Regions from separate parts of the Deinococcus maricopensis DSM 21211 genome, predicted to be linked through region 2. Evidence: riboswitches for the same ligand, from Rfam matches in the RefSeq annotation. Region 2 holds a riboswitch; the other holds the start of a gene.
What was found. A riboswitch is a leader RNA that binds a small molecule or an ion and turns the genes downstream of it on or off. The one in region 2 is predicted to bind thiamine pyrophosphate.

Region 1 (11,553 bases), 1.4 Mb from region 2:
CGACTGGGGTGTGCAGCCGGACGTGGTGTTCACGAGCGAAGCGTACGGCGAGCCGCTCGCGCGTGAACTCGGGTGCGCGCACGAGAGCGTGGACCCGGCGCGGCGGGCCGTGCCGATCAGCGGGACGCAGCTGCGCGCGGACGTGCACGCGCACCGGGCGTTCCTGGACCCGCGGGTGTACGCGCATTTCGTGCGGCGGGTGGTGCTGGTGGGCGCGGAAAGCACCGGGAAGAGCACGCTGACGCGTGCGCTCGCGGAGGCGCTGGGCACGACGTGGGTGCGGGAGTACGGCCGGGACGTGTACGAACGCGAGGATGGACGCCTGACGCCCGAGCACTTCCTGGAGATCGCGCTCGGGCACCGCGCGCTGGAGGACGAGTCGGCGCGCGCGCCGGGCGTGCACCGCTGGGTGATCGTGGACACGAATGCGGCGACGACGCTGATGTGGTCGTACCTGCTGACGCGCACGGCCCTGCCGGAACTGCACGCCCTCGCGGACGCGTGCCGCGAGCGGTACGCGCACACGTTCCTGTGCGCGGAGGACCTGCCGCACGAACAGGACGGCTGGCGGGCGAACACGAGCGTGCGGGACGTGATGCAGGCGTTTATCCTGCAGGACCTCGGGACGCGCGGCACGCCGTTCACGGAGGTGCGCGGCGACGTGACGGCGCGCGTGGCGCAGGCGGGCCGGGTGCTGGGCGCTGCTAGCGCGCGCCCCTGATGGCGTCTTCTAGGGCGTCCACGATGTCGCGCACGGGGAGGCTCCACACGCCCGCGTCGCCGTCGTCGAACGCGGCGCGCCACTCGTCGTACACGTTCTGGAAGTCCCCGGTGGGGGCGTCGTCGCGGAGGTTGAAGGTGACGCTGCTCTCCAGGGCGCGGGCACTCAGGGGCAGGAAGGGCACGTCCGTCTGCACGCCGCCGGGCGTGTAGGGGTTGCGGAGGTTCAGGCCGTCCAGGCGGATGTGGACGAGCGTGCCGAGGCGCGGGTGGACGTCCACCCGCAGGACTGTGAGGGTCGCGCCGCGGTCCTGCGGTCGGGCGCGGTACGCCCACACCTGTCCGGCCTGGAATCGGGTGTTCGGTTTGATCATGGTGGTGCGGGTGGAGGGCTTGGGGGCAGCCTCGGCGGGCCAGGCGCTCAGGCTGGCGGCGAGCGCGGCAGACGCGACGAGGATCAGCGGGGGTGGACGCAGCACCGCTCGATTGTAGGAACCCCCCGGGGCGTTCCGGGGCGAACTTGCGGGTCTTCAGGCGCGCGGGCCGAAATCGATCTCGAAGAACAGGAAGCCGTCCTGCCCGCTGGGCGCGCCCACGTACCCCATGCGCTCGTACGCGGGGCTCGCGGAGTGCGTGTTCGCGTACCACTCGACGTACCGCACGGGCCGCGCGCGTGCCCAGCCTTCTACGGCGCGCATCAGGGCGCGGCCCACGCCGCGCTGCCGCGCGTCCGGGAGGGTGTAGAGGTCGTGCAGGTACGCTTTGCGGTGCGCGTCGCCACTGCGCAGGTGCTGGCCGTGGTCGTGCGCAGCGGCGTACCCAAGCAGGCGCGCCCCCTCGAACGCCCCGAGCAGCCCCCAGTCGCTGCGCGCGCAGAACGACGGGTAGCGGGCCGCGAGGGCGGCCTCGTTCTCCACGAACCCCATGTCGAGCAGCATCGGGCGTACCTGCACCCAGTCGGCAGGAGTGAGCGGACGGACTTCGAACGTCATGCCTCGGAGCGTATCGGGGCGAGGCGCCCGTCACATCGGCCAAACTGCGCAGGGCGCCCGCGTGGGCCACGCGCGGAACTGGCCAACACGTGGTCGGCCGGCCTGGCGCCCTCGCGGGCCACGGCCAGCAGCGCGCGGCGGTCCGAGCTGCTCCGGCACGAAGCCTCACCTCACGACGGCGGAAGCACACTCCTGGAGTGCTCCGCGCACGGGCCTCAGCGGTCGTCGGGCAGCAGCACCGTCCGCTCGGGCAGCACCCGCAATCGCAGGGTGTTCCCTACGCCTGCGGCCTCCCGCGCACTCAGGTCCAGCGTCAACGCACCCACGGGGGCGTCCACCGTGAGCGTCTCGCCCGTGTCGGTCCGCACGCGCGCGCGGACCGGCGCCGCGTCCCCGTCGCCCAGCTGCAAGGCGTCCTCCGGCACCAGCCGCACCTGCCCGCCAGTCTCGGGCAGCAGGTTCCGGTGCCCCAGGAACGCCGCCGCCCACGCGGTCGCGGGCCGCGCGAACACGTCTGCGGCCACGCCGGACTGCACCACGCGGCCCGCCCGCATCAACGCCACATCATCCGCGACCGCGAGCGCCTCACGCTGATCGTGCGTGACCAGCAGGGCCGTCACGCCCGCCGTGCGGAACAGGGACCGCAGGTCTTCGCGCAACCTGTGCCGCAACTGCTCATCCAGATTGCTGAGCGGCTCGTCGAGCAGCAGCACCCCTGGGCGCGGCGCGAGCGCCCGGGCGAGCGCCACGCGCTGCTGCTGCCCGCCGGACAGTTCCGTCACGCGCCGCCCCGCGAGGTCCGCGAGGCCCACCAGCGCGAGCGCGTCCCGCGCCTGCCGCTCCGCTTCCGCCCGGCGAGCGCCGCGCGCGCGCGGGCCGTACGCCACATTCCCCAGCACGCTCAGGTGCGGGAACAGCGCGTAATCCTGAAACACCAGACCCAGGTGCCGCGCTTCCGGCGGGAGCGTCGTGACGTCCCGCTCGCCGAGCCGCACGCGCCCGGCGTCCGGGCGTTCCAGGCCCGCGATCAGGCGCAGCGCCGTGCTCTTCCCGCAACCGCTCGGGCCGAGCAGCGCCAGCGTCCGCCCGGCGGGCACGAGCAGGCTCACGTCGTTCGCCGCGAGCGTCGCCCCGTACGCCTTGCGGAGGTCATTGGTCTGTAAAGGGATGGAGGTCATGTGATTTCGCCTTTTCCGCCGTCGAGCGCCGTGAACGCAGCGAGAGCGAGGAGCATCAGGAGGGTGGCGAGCGCGCACGCCTCGCCGAGGTTCTGCGCGCCGGGCCGCCCGAGCCGTTCGTACATGGCGGTGCTGAGCGTCGCCCATTCCGGGCGGGTCAGGACGAGGGTGGCGGCGAACTCCCCGAGGACCGTGGCGAGCGCGAGCGCGCCGCCGCCCCGCAGCGCCGGCAGCACGAGGGGGAGCGTGACGGTGCCCCACGCGCGCAGGGGTGAGCTGCCGAGCGTCCGCGCCGCCTCCGTGAGGCGTGGCGGCACGGCCCGTAGGGCGGGCAGCAGGCTGCGCGTCACGAGGGGCGCTGCGAGCAGGGTGTAGGCGGCGATCAGGAGCGGCAGTTCCGCGCGGAGCGTGGGGTACAGCAGCAGGTACCCGACGGCGAGGCTGATGGGGGACACCATGAGCGGCAGCAGCGACAGGAGGTCGAGGGTGCGGGACCGTGCGAGCCACGCGCCGAGCGCGTGCGTGCCGCCCACAGTGAGCGCGCCGAGCAGCGTGAGGCCCGCGAAACGCAGGGTGTTGCCGAGCAGCAGCGTGAGCGGCGGGTCGGCGTCCGGCGCGATCAGGCCCGCCCAGAACGCCCCCGTGAGGCCGTCCGTGCCGCGGACGCTGCCGAACGTGACGGCCAGCAGCGGCGCGAAGCAGATGAAGGCCACCAGCGCCAGCAGCGTGTACAGCAGCGCGGCCGTTCCGCGGCGGGCGCGCGGCAGGGCCCGGGTGGCCTGCACGGCCCCGCTGGTGCGGGCGAGCCAGAGGTACGCGCCCGTGGCGAGCAGCGTGATGAGCAGCTGCCCGCCGACGAGCGCGCCCGCTTCGGACAGGCGCAGTTCGTACGCCGTGAGGGTGTAGATCTCGACCTCCAGCGTCGCGTACCGCTCGCCGCCCAGCACGAGCGGCAAGCCGAAACTCAGGGCGCTGTACAGGAACACCAGCGTCGCGCCCGCCAGGATGCCGGGCAGCGCGAGCGGGGCCGCCACCGTCCACGCGGCGCGCGCGCCGCTCGCGCCGAGCGTCCGCGCGGCGTTCAGGGCGTTCGCGGGCACGCGCGCGAACGCGGCGTACGCGAGGCGAATCATGACGGGCAGGTTGAAGAACAGGTTGCCGAGCACGATGAGTCCGGGCGTGTCGCTGAGGTCCACGCCCAGCAGGCCATGCGGGCCGAGCAGCGCGAGCAGCCCGAGCGCCGCCACGAGCGTCGGCGTGACGAACGGCAGCAGCAGCGCCCGCAGGAACGTCGCCTTGCCCGGCACGGCGTACCGGGAGAGCAGGTACGCGAGGGGCGTGCCGATGGTGACGGCGAGCGCGCTCGTGCCGAGCGCCTGCGCGAGCGTGAACGCGAGCCGCTCCCGGAAGTACGGGTCCGCCCACACGCCCACACTGACGCCGCCCTCGCGCAGCACCCGCACGAGCGGCAACGCCAGGAACGCCAGCAGGAACGCGAGCGCCGGGGCGGCCACCAGCCACCCCAGCGCCCGGCGTGGGCCGCTCACGTTCGCCTCAGCGGGCGCGCAGGACCTGCGTCACCCACGCGTCCACCAACGCCTGCGGGTTCTGCAGCAGGTTCGCCTTCACGGGGGTCACGTCCGGCTTCTGCGCGTACTTCCAGACGTCGGCGAGTTTCACACCGCTCACGGCCGGGTACACCCACATGCGCGTCGGGAAGTCCGCCTGCACACCGCCGGACAGCATGAAGTCCACGAACTGCCGCGCGAGGGCGCGCTGCTTCGTGCCTTTCAGGACGCCCACGCCTTCCAGCTGCAGGAACGTGCTGCCGGGCAGCAGCAGGTTCGCGGTGGGGCTGGCCGTGAGGGGCTTCTCGCTGTACGCGACTTCCGCGGCGGGGCTGCTGGCGTAGCTCAGCACGATGGGGTACTTGCCGCCGTTACGGCTGAAGTCCTTGTAGTACGCGTCGGACCAGCCACGCGTGACGCGCAGGCCGTTCGCGCGCGCCTCACGCCACCACTGCATCGCGCGGTCCTGCCCGAGGTGGTTCACGGTCGACAGCAGGAACGCCAGGCCGGTGGAGCTGGTCGCGGGGGACTCCACGACCGTCAGGCGCGCGTACTCGGGCTTCGCGAGGTCCTCCAGGGATTTCGGGAGTGCCAGCTTGTTCTGCTCGAAGTACGCCTTGTCGTAGTTCAGGGCCACGTACCCGTAATCCACGGTGTTCAGCAGGCCCGCGTCGTCCAGGCGGAACTGGGCGGGCACCTTCGCGAGCGCCGGGGACTTGTACGCTTCCAGCAGGCCGGCGCTGCGCGCGCGCGGCAGCAGGCTGTTGTCCAGGCCATACACGACGTCCGCGAGGGGCGCGCCGCGCGTCAGGATCAGTTTATTCAGCAGTTCGCCGGCGTCGCCGCCCTTAATGAAGCGGACCTTGCTGCCGGTGCGCGCCTCGAACGCCGCGACCAGTTTCTTGTCGACGTCGAAGCTGTCGTGCGTGATGACCGTCAGGGTTGCGGCCTGCGCTGCGCCGGCCATCAGGGCCACGGAAACCAGAATGTTACGCATAAGAAAACCCCCTCCGCGTCAGGGAAGGGGAGAGTCGAGCCGACGCCCGCGCCGCGCCGCTCGGGCGCGGCCTGTCACTCTCCCTCCGCCGGTATGAGCCGGATCAGGTTCCTGGGGACTCTCTCAGACCCGCCGTTGCGGCGGGCCACCCCCGGTGACGCCAGCGCCACTATAGCGCCAAAATGAGGGCGTGCAGCTGCTCGCGTGGACAGTCGTGACGCGCGCCGGACGCGTCCTGCTGGGACAGCGCGCGCCGGGCCGCCTGCACGCGGGCCTGTGGGGCCTGCCGGGCGGCCGGGTCGAACCCGGCGAGGCCCTCGCAGACGCCGCCGCGCGCGAACTGCACGAGGAGACTGGCCTGCTCGCCCGGCCGGACGCGCTCGCGCCCCTGGGCGTCACGCACTACCGCACGCCCGAGGGGCGCGGCCTCAGCTTCTTCTTCCTGGCGGAGGACCTGCCGGGCACGCCCCGCGCGCTGGACGCCACCACCGCCGTGACCTGGGCGGACCCGGACAGCCTCCCCGGCGCTGTGCTGCCGTGGCTGCCGCGCGCCCTGCGCGTCCACTGGCGTGAACGCCGCCCCCTCGACGAAACCCTGTAAGCCGGCACTCAGGTCCGCACGCCCGCTCCCGCCGAGCACGCTACGCTCAGCTCATGACGGACACCCTCGTGATCGGCGCGGGCCTCGCGGGTCTCACCGCCGCACGCGCCCTTCAGCGCGCCGGGCGCCACGTGCGCGTTCTGGACGCCGCCGAACACCCCGGCGGTCGCCTGCACACGCACACCGACGACGGCTTCACGTACGACGCGGGCTTCCAGGTGCTGTTCACCGCGTACCCCGCCGTGCGCCGCCACCTGAACCTCCACGCCCTCGACCTGATCGCCCTGCCGCCCGGCGCGGAACTCCGCCGGGGCGCGCACGCCGAGGTGCTCGGCGACCCCATCCGCGACCGCGCCGCCCTCACCCGCACCGTGCTGGCGCGCAGCGTCCCCCTGGCGGACAAACTGCGCGTCGCGCACCTGGCCGCCGACCTGCGCCGGGGCCCCGCGCACGCGCTCCTGCGCGGCCCGGACGAGCGCACCGACGCGTTCCTCCGCGCGCGCGGCTTCAGTGACCGCGCGCTCGACGCGTTCTTCCGCCCGTTCTTCGGCGGCATCTTCCTGAACCGCGAGCTGACCACCAGCGCCCGGCTGTTCCGCTACTACTTCCGCATGCTCATGGACGGCCAGGCGGCCATCCCGCGGCGCGGCATGCGCGAGATTCCCCGTCAGCTCGCGCGCGGCCTGCACGTCATGTGCCGCGTGCAGGTCCACAGCCTCCACCCGCACGCGGGCGGCGTGACCGTCCTCACGAACGCCGGCGACCTTGAAGCGCGCAACGTCATCGTCGCGGCCGACCCGCCGGAAATCGCGCGCCTGACCCGTGAGCGCGTGCACCTCGGCAGCGTCCCCGCCACGTACCTGTACTACGCGGCACCGGACGCGCCCACAGCGCAGCCCCGCCTGATCCTGAACACCGCGCCCGGCCTCATCAACAACGCGCACTGGACCAGCCACGCCCTGCCGGGCCGCGCGCCTGGCGGGCAGCACCTCCTGACCGTCACGGTGCTCGGCCATCCCGACCTGCACGACGACGCCCTTGACGCCGGCGTGCGCGAGGAACTCCGCGGGTGGTACGGCCCGGGCGTGCACGCCTGGCGGACGCTCCGCGTGGAGCGCCTCGCGCACGCGCAGTACCCGCAGCCGCCCGAGTACGCCGCCACGCTGCCCGGGCACGGCACGGCCCTGCCGGGCGTGCTGATCGCCTCGGAGGTCACCAGCATGAGCAGCATTCAGGGCGCCATGGAGAGCGGCGAGAAGGCCGCCGCGATCCTCCTGAACGACGCCGCCGGCATGAGCCGCCCGAGGGGCGCGTGACCGCCGCCCTCGACCACCTCGTGGTGGCGGCGCGCACCCTGCCGGAGGGCGTGGCCTGGCTCGAAGGGCGTCTGGGTGTGCCCCTGCAGCCCGGCGGGGAGCACCCGCTGTTCGGCACGCACAACGCCCTATTGACCCTGGGCGGCGGCGCGTACCTGGAGGTCATCGCCGTGAACCCGGACGCGCCCGCCCCGGCCCGCCCCCGCTGGTTCGCCCTGGACACACCGGACCTGCGGGCGCGTCTCGCGGAGCGCCCGCGCCTGATTCACTGGGTCGCGCAGGTGCCCCAACTGCAGCCCGAGTGGGCCAGCCTGCACGGCGACCCGCTCGCCCTCGCGCGCGGAACGCTCACCTGGACGCTCACAGTGCCGCCGGACGGGCGCCTGCCGCTGGGCGGCGTCCTCCCGAGCCTGATCGCCTGGGCCGGCGCGCACCCCACCGACCGCCTGCCGGACGCCGGCGTGCGCCTTGAGGCGCTCACGCTCACCAGCCCGGACGCGGAAGCCCTGCGCGCGCACCTGGGCGCCCTGGGCCTCGGGGCGGCCGCGACCATTCAGGCGGGCCGCGCACCCGCCCTCACGGCCACGCTCCGCACGCCCGCCGGGACGGTCACGCTGGACTGAGGGGTTGCGCCGCCGCCCACGCGAGCGCCCCGCGCATCGTGTCCAGCGGCTGCGCGCCACTCAGCGCGTACTGCGCGCGCAGCACGTAGAACGGCACGCCCTGCACGCCCGAACGCGCCGCGAGTCCCTGGCTGGCGTCCACCTCCGCCCCGTACGCGTTCCCGGCGAGCACCGTGCGGACGTCCGCCTCGTCCACGCCGACCTCCACGGCGAGGCGCGCGAGCACGTCGGCGCTCCCCACATCAGCACCCTCCTCGAAGTGCGCGCGCATCAGGCGCATGGCCGCCGCGACGCCCACGCCGCGGTCCTGCGCGAGCAGAATCACGCGGTGCGCGTCGCGGGTGTTCGCGGCCTTCCCGATGGCGTCCCAGTTGAAGCACACATCGTCCGTGCACGCGTACTGCGTCACGTGGTCGAACGCCGCCTGCGCGCCAGCGTCACCGCCGAACTTCTGCGCGCGGAACACCGCCCAGTCCACGCCCTCCCGGGGTAGGTCCGGCTGCAGCTGAAACGGCCGCCACGTGACCTGCAGCGGCCGCTCCGCCGCGAGTTTCGTGAGGCGCTCCAGGCCGATGTAGCAAAACGGGCACGCGATATCCGCGAAGACGTCCACGGTGAGGGGCGCGGTGGCAGGGTCGGTCGTCATGCGCTCAAGGTACGGCGCGCGGGGCGGGCGGTTCATGGCCCGCCCCGCAATTGCCGGCGCGCCTCAGAACACGACGGTCTTGTTGCCGTGCACGAGCACGCGGTCCTCCACGTGCGCTTTCACGGCCCGCGCGAGCACCTGGCGTTCCACGTCGCGGCCCAGGCGCATGAGCGTCTCGGGCGTTTCGCGGTGCGTGACGCGCGCGACGTCCTGCTCGATGATCGGCCCGGCGTCCAGTTCCTCCGTGACGTAGTGCGCGGTCGCCCCGACCAGTTTCACGCCGCGCGTCCACGCGGCGCGGTACGGGTTCGCGCCGATGAACGCCGGCAGGAACGAGTGGTGGATGTTGATGACCGGCACGCCCACACCACGCAGGAAGTCGCCGCTGAGAATCTGCATGTACCGCGCGAGCACCACGAAGTCGCAGCGGTCCCGGAGCAGCGCGATCTGCTCCGCTTCCGCCTCGGCCTTGTTCGCTTTCGTGACCGGAATGACGTGGTACGGAATGCCGAACCCTTCCGCGTCGCGGCGCAGGTCCTCGTGGTTGCTGATGATCATGGGGATGTCCACGTCCAGCTCGCCGCGCCGGTGACGCCACAGCAGGTCCAGGAAGCAGTGGTCGTATTTGCTCACCAGGATCGCCATGCGTTTGGGTTCGGTGTTGTACCACACGTGCCAGTCCATGCCGAACGGCGTGGCGACGACGTCCTGAAAGGCCCGCTCGAACGGGCCGCGCGCGAGGTCGAGGCCTTCCAGGTGGAACTCCATGCGCATGAAGAACGTCCCGCCGCTGGGGTCGGTGCTGTGCTGGTCGCTGTGGATGATGTTCGCGCCGTGGTTGTGCAGGAACTGCGACACCGCCGCGACGATGCCCTTGCGGTCTGCGCACGAGATGGTGAGGCGGGCGGTGTTGCTGCGCTGCGGGGCGGCCAGGTCGGTGGGCGTGGGGGTGACCGTCATAATTCGCCCAGGATACGGGAGTGCCCTGGGCCGTGCAGGCAAACCTCCAGATGACCGCAGGGGGGGATTTAAGGATTCATGCAGGCACCCACCAGGGGAAGTCCGCTATGGTACGGGCCTTCCATGTCAGGGCTGTGTCAGGTCCAGGAGGGCCAGCACCATGAGTGACGCCACCATGCAGCGGGCACCCACCCACGCGGACCGCGCGGCCGTGCCGCTCGCGCGGCGCCTGCTCGCGGAGAGCCTGGGCACGGCGCTGCTCACGCTCGGCGGCGTCGGCGCCGGCGCGCTCGTGCGCGCGGGGCTGCTGCCGGACGTCGTCGCGCACACCCTGCCGCCCGCGCTGATCGTGCTGGGCGTCATCTACACCTTCGGGGACGTGTCGGGCGCGCACATCAACCCGGCGGTGACGCTCGCGTTCGCGGCGCGCGGCAGCTTCCCGTGGAGGCGCGTCCTGCCGTACTGGGCAGCGCAGCTGCTCGGCGCGGTCCTCGCGGCGCTCACGTTGCGCGCCGTGTGGACGCTGCCGCACGAAACGGAACGCGTCCCGCCGGTCGGGGCGCTGCTGCTGGACGGCGGGGCCGCGCTGTGGCTGGCGCTCGTGATCGTCGGCACCGCGAAACGCACCGGGAAGCTCGGCCCGAACGTCGGCATTCCGGTGGCGTGCACGGTGGGCCTGTGCCACTTCCTGACGAACGCCGTATCGGCCGTCGCCATGAACCCCGCGCGCAGCCTCGGCCCGGCCCTCGTGAGCGGCGACGCGGCGCGCGCGTGGCCGCACGTGCTCGGACCGCTGCTGGGCATGCTCGTCGGTGTCGCGCTCACCTGGGCGCTGCGCGGCGGCATGAACGACGACGAACGCAAAGCCGCGCGCGGGGACGGGCAGGCCGTGGACGACGCGGACGCCTGAGGGTGGGCGGGCGCGCAGCGGGGAGGTATGCTCACGCCGATGATCTACAACCCTGAGAAGCACGCCGACCTGCTGGTCGACTACTGCGTGTACGTGAAGCCCGGCGAGCGCATCCTCGTGCACGGCAGCACCCTGGCATTGCCGCTGCTGGAGGCCCTGCACCGCGCGCTGCTCACCCGCGGCGCCCGGCCCGTGTTGCGCCTGGAGTACCCGGAGCAGGCGGACGACTTCGTGCGGCTCGCGTCCGACGAGGTGCTGGACGCCGTGCACGCCGCGGACCTCGCGGACATGGAAGCCATCGACGGCAGCATCCGCGTGCTCGCCGCGCGCGCCCTCGCGTCCGACGTGGACCCCGCGCGCCGCAGCCGCCTGATGAAGGCCGCCGCGCCCCTCGCGGGCGCCCGCAGCCGCCGCAAGTGGACCCTCACGCAGTACCCGGCCCTCGCGGACGCGCAGGCGGCCGGCATGAGCGAGGAGGAATACGCGGCGTTCGTGGCGCGCGCCATGTTCCTCGACCACGCGGACCCGGTCGCGCAGTGGGCGGAGGTCCGCGCAATGCAGGCACGCCTGATCGAGCGCCTCACCGTCGCCGACGAGGTGCGCATCGTCGGGCCCGGCACGGACCTGCGCCTGAGCGTGCGCGGACGCACCTGGGCGAACAGCGACGGGAAGCGCAACATGCCGAGCGGCGAGGTGTTCACCGGTCCTCTTGAGGACAGCGCGCAGGGCGTCATCACCTTCGACCTGCCCACCGTGTTCCAGGGCGCGCGCGTGCGCGGCATCCGCCTGGAATTCCGCGACGGCAAGGTCGTGGACGCCACCGCCGAGGAAGGCGAGGCGGCGCTGCTCGCGGCGCTCGACACCGACGAGGGCGCACGCTTCCTGGGGGAACTGGGCATCGGCACGAACTTCGGCATTCAGGTGCCCACGCAGAACATCCTCTTCGACGAGAAGATCGGCGGCACCGTGCACCTCGCCGTCGGCAAGAGCTACCCCGAAACCGGGGGCGTGAACGCGTCCGCGCTGCACTGGGACATGATCT
Region 2 (11,553 bases):
TCGGCGGGATGGGCCTTGCCGGCGAACACGAACTGCACGGGTCGTTCCGGGTCGTTCACGAGGCGCGCGAGGCGGGCCTTGTCGCGGAACAGCAGCGTGGCGCGTTTGTACGTCGCGAAGCGGCGCGCGAAGCCGATGATGAGCGCGTCGGGGGAGAGGACGTCCTCGGTCGCGGCGATGTCGGCGGCGCTCGCGCCGTTGCGTTCCGCCTGAACGCGCAGACGCTCACGCACAAAGCGGATCATGTCCATCTTCTGTTCGGCCTGCACGCGGGCGAGGTCGGCGTCGCTGATGCTGTTCACGGCTTCCCAGACGGCGGGGTCTTCGAGGCGTTCGGTCCAGTCGCTCGCGAGAGCGGTGTCGTACAGGTCGCGGAGGTTCTGGGAGAGGAACGTGAGGGTGTGCGCGCCGTTCGTGACGTGCCCGATGGGCACCTCGCGCTCGCTGGCGCCGTCGAACAGGAAGTTCCACATCTTGCGGCTGACGTCGCCGTGCAGTTCGGACACGCCGTTCGCGGCGCGCGAGAGGCGCAGCGCGAGAACGGTCATGCTGAAGCTCTGTCCCCAGGTCTGGTCGTGGCGGGCGAGTTCGTACAGTTCCTCGCGGCTGGTGGCGAGCTGCGCGGGCCACTCGCCGAGGTAGCGGTCCATCAGGTCGAGTGCGAACGCGTCGTTCCCGGCGGGGACGGGCGTGTGCGTGGTAAACAGCGTGCCGCTCGCGACCGCTTCGAGGGCGGTGCGGAAGTCCAGGCCGCCTGCGACGAGTTCGCGGATGCGTTCCAGGCCAAGGAACGAGGCGTGCCCTTCATTCATGTGGAAGACGTTCGCGTCCACGCCGAGCAGGCGCAGCGCGCGCACGCCGCCGACGCCGAGGATCAGCTCCTGCTGGATGCGCCATTCCTGGTTGCCGCCGTACAGGCGGGCGGTGAGCTGGCGGTCGTGGTCGTCGTTTTCGGGGACGTTGGTGTCGAGGAGGTAGACGGGGATGCGGCCGACCTTGAGTTCCCAGACGCGGATGAACACCTGGCGGCCCTGGATGGGCATGCTGAAGCGCACTTCCACGCCGAACGCGTCGCGGGCGGGCGTGATGGGGAGGGTGGTGAGGTCGAGGGTGTCGTAGGCTTCTTCCTGCCAGCCGTCCTTGTTGATGCTCTGGCGGAAGTAGCCCTGGTGGAAGAGCAGGCCGACGGCGACGAAGGGGAGGCCGAGGTCGCTGGCGCTCTTGCAGTGGTCGCCGGCGAGGACGCCGAGGCCGCCGGAGTAGATGGGGAGGCTTTCGTGGAAGGCGTACTCCATGCTGAAGTACGCGACGCGGCCGAGCGCGGCGGCGTTCTGGGCGGCCCAGGTGTCCTTCTTGCCCATGTAGGCGTCGAAGTCGGCCATGACTTTCGTGTAGCGCCCGAGGTAGTCGGGGTCGGCGGCGACGGCGTCGAGGCGGGCGCGCGGCACTTCGAGGAGGGTGCGCACCGGGTTATGTTGGAAGCGCTCCCAAATTTGAGGATCCAGCGCCTGATACAACTCCTGCGCTCGTGGGGTCCATGACCAATACACGTTGTACGCCAGCTCGCTCAGGCGCGCAATCGCGTCCGGTAGCTTGGGCAGCACGGTGACTTTCCCGATGGTCTTCATACCGAAGTAGCTTACACGATCACGCCAGCGCCCCAGCGGATGAGAGCCTCCTCATGAACATTTAAGGTTCTCACACCTCTCCACCCACGCCGCCGCACTACCCCGCGCAGACCCCACCCCCCCACGCCCTTTATGAAGGCGCTCCCACCCCCACCACTGGCACTCCCAACGGCCCATGCCCCGCGCCCAACCCAGGCGCCCCCGCCAGCGCCGCCTGCACGTACGCGTGCGCTCCAGTCACGGCCTCCACCAGGCCCTCACCGCACGCCAGCCGCGCCGCCACCGCGCTCGACAGCGCGCACCCCGTCCCGTGCGTATGCCGGGACTCCCGCCGCGCCGCCGTCAGCGCCCGCCGCATCCCATGAAGCGCCAGCACGTCCACCAGCACGTCCCCCAGCCCATGCCCGCCCTTCACGAGCGCCGGCCAGGGCGCCGCCCACTCCACCGGCAGGCCGCCCGACAGCGCGCCCGCCGGCCACCCCAGCAGCACCTCCGCCTCCGGCAGGTTCGGCGTCACCAGCGCCGCCAGCGGCAGCAACTCCCGCCGGAACACCTCCAGCGCGTCCGGCGCCAGCAACGCCCGCCCGCTCGTGCTCACCAGCACCGGGTCCACCACCACCGGCACCCGCACCGCCCGCAGCACCTCGGCAACCGCGCGCACCACCCCCGCGCTCCCCAACGCCCCGACCTTCACGGCCCCCACCGGGAAATCCGACAGCACCGACTCCAGCTGTGCCCGCACCAGCGCCGGGTCCATGACCTGTACCGCCTGCACGCCCAGCGTGTTCTGCGCCGTCACTAGCGTCACCGCGCCCACGCCGTGCACGCCGTGCGCGCGGAACACCTGTAGGTCCGCGCCGACCCCTGCGCCCCCGCCGGAATCCCACCCCGCCACCGACAACGCCACCGGCGTCACGGGAGGTACTCCGCCCGGATCGACCGGGGCCGCGCGCCGTCCACGTCCGTCACGCCATAGTGCTCAGCCAGCTCCGCCGCGACCAGCACCTGCCCAGACCGCTCCAGCCGTCCCGCGTCCCCCGCGAACGCCGCGATCACGCGCCCCAGGAACTGCGGCGACTCCGAATTGCTGAACTCGAACGCTCCCTCCGGCGCGAGCAGCACGCCCTCCGTCCTCACCAGCCCCGGGTACAGCGACACCGCCGTCACCCCGTGCGGACGCAGGTGATTCGCCATGGCGAGCGCCATGCGGTCATCCGCGCCCTTCGCCAGGAAGTACGGGATGTTCTCGGTACCGCGGTGCCGCAACGCCGCGAAAAACGAGATGTTCACGAGCAGCCCGCGCGCCTCGATCAGCAGCGGCGCGCACAGGCTGCTCGTCACGTAATGCGCGCGCACGCCCGCGCCGAACATCTCGTCCCACAGCGAGAGCGGCTGCGTCCAGAACGGCGCGCCCCACGTCCGCCCGCGCTCATCCCACGCGTGCAGGCCCTCGTACCCGCCCCACACGTTGTTCACCAGCACGTCCAGGCGGCCATGCTCCGCGCGGACGCGCTCCACGGCCACGCGCGTCTGCTCGTCGTCCCGGTGGTCGCAGCGCACCGCCACGCCCCGCCCGCCAAGGCGCGTGACCTCCTCGGCCGTCTCCTCCAGGCTGCCCGCCAGGCGCGGCAGGTCCGGGTTCCGGCCGCTCAGGGTCCGGCCGGTCACGTACACCGTCGCGCCCGCCTCGCCCAGCCCGAGCGCCACGCCGCGCCCGACACCTCGGCTGGCGCCCGTCACGAGCGCGATCGTTCCAGTCAGGGGTTTGCTCATCCGTGAACCTCCAGCGTGCGCAGGAATGGGGGCTTCCCAGCATGCCACGCGCCCGCCGCATTTGACGCGCCCCGCCGGGAGTGGTACTTCTGTGCTGTCACCAGGGGTGTCCCCATACGCGGGGGCTGAGAGGGCCGAGCACAGCGGCCTGACCCTAGGAACCTGATCTGGTTCACACCAGCGGAGGGAGCGTGACAGGCGCAACTGGTCGCCCCGGCCTACCCATGGGCCCCGCGTGACCCTGCGTTTCCCCTCCGCGCCACCCACAGGAGGGGACTCGCATGACGAACACCACCGAACGGGCGGCGCGCACCGAAAGCTCAGCCCGCGCCCCCACCAGCCAGACGCCCACCGAACAGACCCTCACGACCGGCCCGTTTCCTGCAAGCCGCAAGGTGTACACGCCCGGCACCCGCTACCCGGACGTGCGCGTCCCGCACCGCGAAATCGACCTGACGCCCACCGTCGAGATGATCGGCGGCCTCGCGCGCCACACCCCGAACCCCAGCGTCCGCGTGTACGACACGGGCGGCCCCTACACCGACCCGGACGCGCCCCTCGACCTGCACGCTGGCCTGCCGCACGCCCGGCCCTGGCTACACAACCACCCCGACCTCCACACGCTGCCGGGCGCGACCAGCGCGTACACCCGCGCGCAGAACGCCCGCGCGGACCTCGCCGACCTCCGCTACCCCGGCGCGCACACCATCCGCCGCGCCCGCGCGGGCCGGACCATCACGCAACTCCAGGCGGCCCGCGCGGGCGTCATCACGCCCGAAATGGAATTCGTCGCGATCCGCGAGGCCCTCCGCCAGGCCGAAGCGTTCGAGCTGCGCCACCAGCACCCCGGCAACGCCCTGGGCTTCCAGATGCCGCGCGAAATCACGCCCGAAGTGGTCCGCGCCGAAATCGCCCGCGGCCGCGCCGTGCTCCCCGCGAACATCAACCACCCGGAACTCGAACCGATGATCATCGGCCGGGCATTCCGCGTGAAAGTCAACGCGAACATCGGCAACAGCGCCGTGAAGGCCAGCGTCGCCGACGAGGTCGAGAAGCTCGTGTGGGCCACCCGCTGGGGCGCCGACACCGTCATGGACCTCTCCACCGGCAAGCACATTCACCAGACGCGCGAGTGGATCGTCCGCAACAGCGCCGTCCCGATCGGCACCGTACCCATCTACCAGGCGCTCGAAAAGGTCGGAGGCGTCCCCGAGGCCCTCACCTGGGACGTGTACCGCGACACCCTCATTGAGCAGGCCGAGCAGGGCGTGGACTACTTCACCGTGCACGCCGGCGTGCGCCTGGCGCACCTGCCGCTCACCGTGCGCCGCCGCACCGGCATCGTCTCGCGCGGCGGCAGCATCCTCGCGAGATGGTGCCTCGCGCACCACCAGGAGAACTTCCTGTACACGCACTTCCGCGAGATCTGCGAAATCATGGCCGCGTTCGACGTGACCTTCAGCCTCGGCGACGGCCTGCGCCCCGGCAGCATCGAGGACGCGAACGACGCCGCGCAGTTCGCGGAACTCGACACGCTCGGCGAACTCACCAAAATCGCCCAGGAACTGGGCGTGCAGACCATGATCGAAGGGCCCGGCCACGTCCCGCTGCACCTCCTGCAGGAAAACGTCGACCGTCAGCTGCAGGTGTGCGGCGAAGCGCCGTTCTACACGCTCGGGCCGCTCGTCACGGACGTCGCGCCCGCGTACGACCACATCACCAGCGCCGTCGGCGCCGCCGTGATCGGCTGGATGGGCGTCAGCATGCTGTGCTACGTCACGCCCAAGGAGCACCTCGGCCTGCCCGACAAGAACGACGTGCGCGACGGCGTCATCGCGTACCGCCTCGCCGCGCACGCCGCCGACCTCGCCAAGGGCGTGCCCGGCGCGCAGGCCCGCGACAACGCCATCAGCAAGGCCCGCTTCGAGTTCCGCTGGGAGGACCAGTTCAACCTCGCCCTCGACCCGGAACGCGCCCGCGCGTTCCACGACGCCACCCTGCCCGCCGAAGCCGCGAAGACCGCGCACTTCTGCAGCATGTGCGGCCCGCACTTCTGCAGCATGAAACTCAGCCACGACCTGCGCGCCGACGACGTCCTGCTCGGCCTGCAGGACAAAGCCCGCGAGTTCCGCGAGGGCGGCGGCGAACTGTACCGCAGCGCCCCGGAGGAGGTCACCACGTGACGCCGTTCCCCCTCGGGCGCCTGTACCTCGTCGCCACCCCGCGCGACGGGCAGGCGGAAGCCGACTTTCTCGCCCGCATCGCCGCTGCCCTCGACGGCGGCGTGGACACCCTGCAACTCCGCTGCAAAGGCTGGGAGGCCGTGCCGTACATCCGCCTCGCGGAACGTGTGCGGGACCTCGCGCACGCGCGGCGCGTCCCGCTGTTCATCAACGACCGCGTGGACGTCGCCGTCGCGAGCGGCGCGACCGGCGTGCACCTCGGGCAGGCCGACCTCCCCACCCGCTGGGCGCGCGACCTCGCGCCTGCCCTGCGCATCGGCCGCAGCACGCACGCGCCCGACCATGCCGAAGCGGCCCTCGCGGACCGCCCCGCGTACTTCGCGGTCGGGCCCGTGTACGCCACGCCCACCAAACCGGGCCGCGCGCCCGCCACGCTCGACTACGTCCGCTGGGCCGCCGCGCACGCCCCCGAGGACCACACCGGCGTGCCCTGGTACGCCATCGGCGGCATCGACCACGCCACTGCGCCCGACGTGATCCGCGCGGGCGCCACGCGCCTCGCCGTCGTCCGCGCCATCCTCGACGCGCCCGACCCCGCGCAGGCCGCGGGCGACCTCGCCCGCCTGCTGGACCGCCCGGCGGTGCTCGCATGACCGTCAACGGCCAGCCGCACACGTTCGCGCCCGGCCTCACCCTGCTGGGGCTGCTGCGCACCCTCAGCGTCGACCCCGCGCGCGTCGCCGTGGCCGTCAACGACGACTTCTACCCGGGCGCGCGCATCCCCGACCGGGAACTCACCGAGCGTGACGTCATCGAGATCGTCCGCATCACCGGAGGCGGTTAAATGCCACACCCCGACGCCCTCACCATCGCCGGTCAGACCTTCACGTCCCGCCTGATGGTCGGCACCGGCAAGTACGCGGACCTGCACGTCATGCGCGACGCCATCGACGCGAGCGGCGCGCAGATCGTCACCGTCGCCATCCGCCGCGTCGAGCTCGGCGCGCCCGGCCACGACGGCCTCCTCGACGCCCTCGACCTGGACCGCCTGCAGCTCCTCCCGAACACCGCCGGGTGCCGCACGCCCGACGAAGCCGTGCGCGTCGCGAAACTCGCGCGCGCCCTCACCGGCGTGAACTGGCTGAAACTCGAAGTCATCCCCGACCCGCGCTGGCTGCTCCCGGACCCGGTCGGGACGCTGCGCGCCGCCGAAATGCTGGTGGGGGAGGGGTTCACGGTCCTCCCGTACATCCAGCCGGACGGCGTGCTCGCCCGCGCGCTCGAACGCGCAGGGTGCGCGACCGTCATGCCGCTCGCCAGCCCCATCGGCAGCGGTCGGGGCCTGCGTGCCCGCGAACTCGTGAAGACCGTCATCGACGACGCGACCGTGCCCGTCGTCGTGGACGCGGGCCTCGGCGTGCCCAGCGACGCCGCGCAGGCTCTGGAGCTCGGCGCGGACGCCGTTCTCGTCAACACCGCCCTCGCCGAGGCCCGCGACCCGGTCGGCATGGCGCGCGCATTCCGCCTGGGCGTGGAGGCCGGGCGCGCCGCGTACCTCGCGGGCCGCATGCCAGCGCGCGACGGCGCGAGCGCCAGCAGCCCCACCGCGGGCGTCCCGCGCCTGCCGGACCCCGAGGTGCCCGCGTGACCCCGCCCCATGCCGCGCGCGCCTGACGTCCTCATCGTCGGTGGCGGCCTGGTCGGCGCGAGCGTCGCCTTCGAGGTGCGCGCCCTCGGACTCACGCCGCTCGTCGTGGACGCCGACCTGCCGGGCGCCGCGTGGCGCGCCGGCGCGGGCCTGCTCACGCCCGACGGCGAACGCCTGCGCGGCACCCCCCTGCACGCGGACGCCCTGGAGAGCCTGCGCCTCTGGCCGGACCTCGCGAGGCGCCTGGAAGCCGCGAGCGGCCGCCCCGTGCACCTGCGCGCGGGCGTCACCCGCGTGGCCCGCACCGCCCAGGACGCCCACGCCCTCCACGACGAAGCCGCCGGGAACCCGGTCGAGGCGCCCCCACCGTTCCTCGCGGCGCGCGCCACCCCCGGCGAAGGCCGCGTGCACCCGCCCAGCGTCGTCCTCGCGGCCCTGCACGGCGTCCCGGTCCTGCGGGCGCAGGTACGCGGCCTGCGCCCGCAGGCGCGCGGCGTGCGCGTCCACACGAGCGCCGGGCCCCTCACCGTCCCGTTGGTCGTCTTGGCGGCGGGTGCGTGGAGCGGCGCGTTCGGCCTGCCGGTCCGCGCCGCTCAGGGACAGGCGCTCCTGCTGGACGGCCCGCACGACCACCTCGCCCTGTACGCCCGCCGGGGGTACGCGCTGGGCCGCCCGGACGGCCTGTACGTCGGCGCCACCACCCGCGCCACCGCCGCCCCCACCCCGGACGCGCACGCAGAGCGGTGGCTGCGCACCGCCGCGCGCCACCTGACGCCCGGGTACGCGCCGGCGCCCGCCCAGCAGCATCTCGTTGGCCTGCGCCCCGTCACGCCCGGCGGCCTGCCGATCCTCGGGCCGCACCCCACCCTCCCGAACGTCCTCGTGGCCACTGGCCACGGCCGGCACGGCGCGCTGCTCGCGCCGCTCACCGCCCGCCGGGTCGCCGCGCTCGTGGCACGGATCCTCACGATCACGCCACCCGCAGGGGCGCACGCAGAGGCATGACTGTCCGCCTGGACAGCCTCGACCTCGCCGTCCGCGACTGCCGAGCGTTCCTGCACCTTTTCATGGACGCCTGCTGCCCGCGCGGCAGCGCCGAACTGGGGCTCGCCACGCCAAACGTCGCGGCTCCTCGCGCTGGGCGCCCCCGTCAGCGAGCGGCGGCGCCTGGGGCGAGGTGTTCGACGCCTGCGCCCTGGACGGCCACGCCCTCAAGCAGGTACCGCCAGCGCTGAAGGTACGCTCAGGGCGTGTATCAAGAGGACCTGCCGTCACCACGACTGAGGGGTGTGGTGCGCGCCGCGTGGGCGAGCCGCGCCGGCACCGGCCGCACCATCGTCCGCCCGGACGGCTGCACGGACCTGATCTTCCACCAGACGCCCGGCGGGCAGTTGTCCCTGCGCGTTGTGGGCGTCATGACTGCCCCTCATCCCGTGCACAGCGACGGTGGCCGCCGGGTTGCGCTGCGCCTGCATCCGCACGCTGCCGGTGCTCTGCTGGGCGACGCGGCCCTGTACCGCGACGACGCCGTGCCCGCCGAGGCGGTGTGGGGCGCGCCCACGCACGCCCTCAAGGAGCACCTCGCCGACCTCCCCACCGGCGCGGCGCAGGACGCCCTGCAGGCGTTCGTTCAGGCTCGCCTGCGCCCCGTCGACCCGCGCGTCGCGTACGCCGCCGGGCGGCTGGAGGCCGGCACCCCACGCATCGAGGGCATCGAGGCGCTCGCGGCCGAATTGCGCCTCAGCGCCCGTCAGCTCACCCGGCTGTTCGGCGTGCACGTGGGCGTTTCGCCGCGCACCTTCGCCCGCACCTTCCGCCTGGAGCGCACCCTGCCGCTGCTCCGCGACCCGAGCGTCCCGCTCGCGAGCGTCGCCCTGCTGGCGGGGTACGCGGACCAGGCGCACTTCACGCGGGAATGCGTCGCACTGACCGGCGACACGCCGCGCGCGTGGCGCGTCCGAAACCTTCAAGACGCCGCGCCGGACACCCCGTCAGACTGAACGCATGTTGACCCTCAACTACGTCGCCATGATCGCCCGGGACCTGGAACGCGCCCTCGCCTTCTACCGTGACCTGGGCCTGCCCATCCCCGAAGGCGCGCACCTGAACGAGCAGGGCGAGCCGGAAGCGCACGTGGAGGTCCGCGTGAACGGCCTGCGCGTCGCGTGGGAAAGCGAAACCCTGGCGCGTCTGGTCAACCCGCACTGGGTGGCGCCCACCGGAAACGCGCGCCTGAGCGTCGCGTTCGACGCGGGCACGCCGCTCGGCGTGGACGAGGTGTGCGCGCACATGCGTGCGCGCGGCCACACGGTCCAGGCGCCCCCCTATGACGCCTTCTGGGGCCAGCGGTACGCCACGCTGCAGGACCCGGACGGGAATGCCGTGGACATCTTCGCGGCGCTGCCGACCACGTAAGGGGCCGGAGGGCGCACCCTCCGGCCCCCTGAGCGCCCGCTTTACACCTCGATGGGAACGTCCACGCCCAGTTCCGCGAGCACCGTGCGAATCGCGGGCGCGTCAATGCCGGCGCGGGCGTGCACGCTCTCCACCGTCGCGTGCTCCTGGAACTCGTCCGGGATGCCGAGGACGCGCACGGTGGGTTTCAGGTTCCACGCGGCGAGCTGCTCCAGCACTGCCGAGCCGAACCCGCCCACGACGGTGTGGTCCTCCACCGTAATAACGGCGCGGGCGCGCGTGGCGATCGCGCGCAGCATCCGCTCGTCGAGGGGTTTCACGAAGCGGGCGTTCACGAGGCCCACGCCCGGCAGGTCCTTCACGGCCTGACGCGCGTACTCCAGCGCTTTGCCGCCCGCGAGGATCACCACGTCGTCCCCGCCCTGCACGCGCTCCCACGTACCCCATTCCAGGTCCGGCCAGGTGCCTTCCGGGACGGGCGTCGTGTTGCCGCGCGGGTAGCGGATTGCCACGGGACCGCCGAGCTTCTGCGCGGCCTTCAGCATGCCGCGCAACTCCAGGGCGTCTTTCGGCAGGCCGATCTTCACGTTCGGGATGTGCCGCAGGTACGACAGGTCGAACACGCCGTTGTGCGTCGCGCCGTCCGCGCCGACGATGCCGCCCCGGTCAATGGCGAAGATCACGTCGAGGTTCTCGATGGCGACGTCGTGCAGCACCTGATCGTACGCGCGCTGCAGGAACGTGCTGTAGATCGCCACGATGGGCTTGAGGCCCTGCAGGGCCATGCCCGCGCCGGTCGTGACAGCCACGTCCTCGGCGATGCCGACGTCCAGGTAGCGGTTCGGGTGGACCTGGCTGTACTTCACGAGGCCGCTGCCCTCGCGCATGGCGGGCGTGATGACAAACACGCGCGGGTCCGCCTTGGCGAGTTCGATGGCGGCGTCCCCGAACGCGTTGCTCCACGAGTACGCGCTGCTCTTGCTGGACTCTCCGGTTTCCGGGTCGAATTTGCCCGGGCCATGCCACGTGATCGGGTCGGCCTCCGCGAAGCTCAGGCCCTTGCCTTTTTTCGTGACGACGTGCAGGATGGTCGGCCCGTCGAGGTCCTTGAGGCGTTCGAGCAGGTACACCAGTTCGCCCACGTCGTGGCCGTCCACCGGCCCGACGTACCGCACGCCCATCGCCGCGAACGGGTTCACGCTCGCCGGGTCGAAGAAGTGCCGGGTGCTGCTCTTCGCGCGGCTCATGAAGTCCGCGAGCGGTTTGCTGACGGCCGCGACGGCCTTCTTGCCGGCACCCTCGCCCTCCTGGAACCACTTCTGGACCTGCAGGGTGCGCATGAACTTGTTGATCGCGCCGACGTTCTCGCTGATTGACATCTCGTTGTCGTTCAGGATGATCAGCATCTTCTTGCCGGCGTCGCCGATGGTGTTGAGCGCGGCGAGCGCCATGCCGCCCGTGAGGCTGCCGTCGCCGATGACGGCGGCCACGTGGTAGTCCTGCCCGAGCGCGTCGCGCGCGAACGCCATGCCGAGCGCGTTCGCGAGGCTGGTGCTGGCGTGCCCGACCGTGATCGCGTCGTGTTCGCTTTCGCTGACTTTCGTGAAGCCGCTCAGGCCGCCTTCCTTCTTGACGCTCCGCATCTGCTCGCGGCGGCCGGTGAGCATCTTGTGCGCGTACGCCTGATGCCCCACGTCGAAGAGGATGCGGTCACGGGGGCTGTTCAGGACGTAGTGCAGCGCGACGATCAGGTCCGTGGCGCCCAGGCTGCTCGCGAGGTGCAGGCCGCCGACGCTGCACACGCGCACGATCTCGTCGCGGAGTTCCGCAGCGACCTGCGGCAGTTGCTCGCGCGGGACTTTCTTGAGGTCCTCGGGCGAGTGGATGGCGTCAATCAGGCGCATGC

Region 1: it holds a riboswitch for thiamine pyrophosphate, as region 2 does, so the genes downstream of both, DEIMA_RS04510 (thiamine ABC transporter substrate-binding protein) here and thiC (phosphomethylpyrimidine synthase ThiC) in region 2, are expected to answer to the same signal.

What each region holds. Positions count from the first base shown of each region.
Region 1 is NC_014958.1:976,469-988,021, forward strand. Features, by position in the region: gene DEIMA_RS04485 (AAA family ATPase) at 1-721, shown strand, start outside; gene DEIMA_RS04490 (hypothetical protein) at 705-1,199, opposite strand; gene DEIMA_RS04495 (GNAT family N-acetyltransferase) at 1,251-1,712, opposite strand; gene DEIMA_RS04500 (ABC transporter ATP-binding protein) at 1,928-2,890, opposite strand; gene DEIMA_RS04505 (ABC transporter permease) at 2,887-4,437, opposite strand; gene DEIMA_RS04510 (thiamine ABC transporter substrate-binding protein) at 4,445-5,455, opposite strand; TPP riboswitch at 5,518-5,618, opposite strand; gene DEIMA_RS04515 (NUDIX hydrolase) at 5,646-6,056, shown strand; gene DEIMA_RS04520 (NAD(P)/FAD-dependent oxidoreductase) at 6,110-7,372, shown strand; gene DEIMA_RS04525 (VOC family protein) at 7,369-7,995, shown strand; gene DEIMA_RS04530 (DsbA family oxidoreductase) at 7,982-8,641, opposite strand; gene purU (formyltetrahydrofolate deformylase) at 8,705-9,601, opposite strand; gene DEIMA_RS04540 (MIP/aquaporin family protein) at 9,762-10,511, shown strand; gene DEIMA_RS04545 (aminopeptidase) at 10,551-11,553, shown strand, end outside.
Region 2 is NC_014958.1:2,383,511-2,395,063, reverse strand. Features, by position in the region: gene glgP (alpha-glucan family phosphorylase) at 1-1,628, opposite strand, end outside; gene thiD (bifunctional hydroxymethylpyrimidine kinase/phosphomethylpyrimidine kinase) at 1,759-2,544, opposite strand; gene DEIMA_RS11135 (SDR family NAD(P)-dependent oxidoreductase) at 2,541-3,401, opposite strand; TPP riboswitch at 3,494-3,608, shown strand; gene thiC (phosphomethylpyrimidine synthase ThiC) at 3,683-5,584, shown strand; gene thiE (thiamine phosphate synthase) at 5,581-6,237, shown strand; gene thiS (sulfur carrier protein ThiS) at 6,234-6,428, shown strand; gene DEIMA_RS11115 (thiazole synthase) at 6,429-7,232, shown strand; gene DEIMA_RS11110 (NAD(P)/FAD-dependent oxidoreductase) at 7,242-8,237, shown strand; gene DEIMA_RS11105 (helix-turn-helix domain-containing protein) at 8,483-9,232, shown strand; gene DEIMA_RS11100 (VOC family protein) at 9,237-9,647, shown strand; gene dxs (1-deoxy-D-xylulose-5-phosphate synthase) at 9,689-11,551, opposite strand.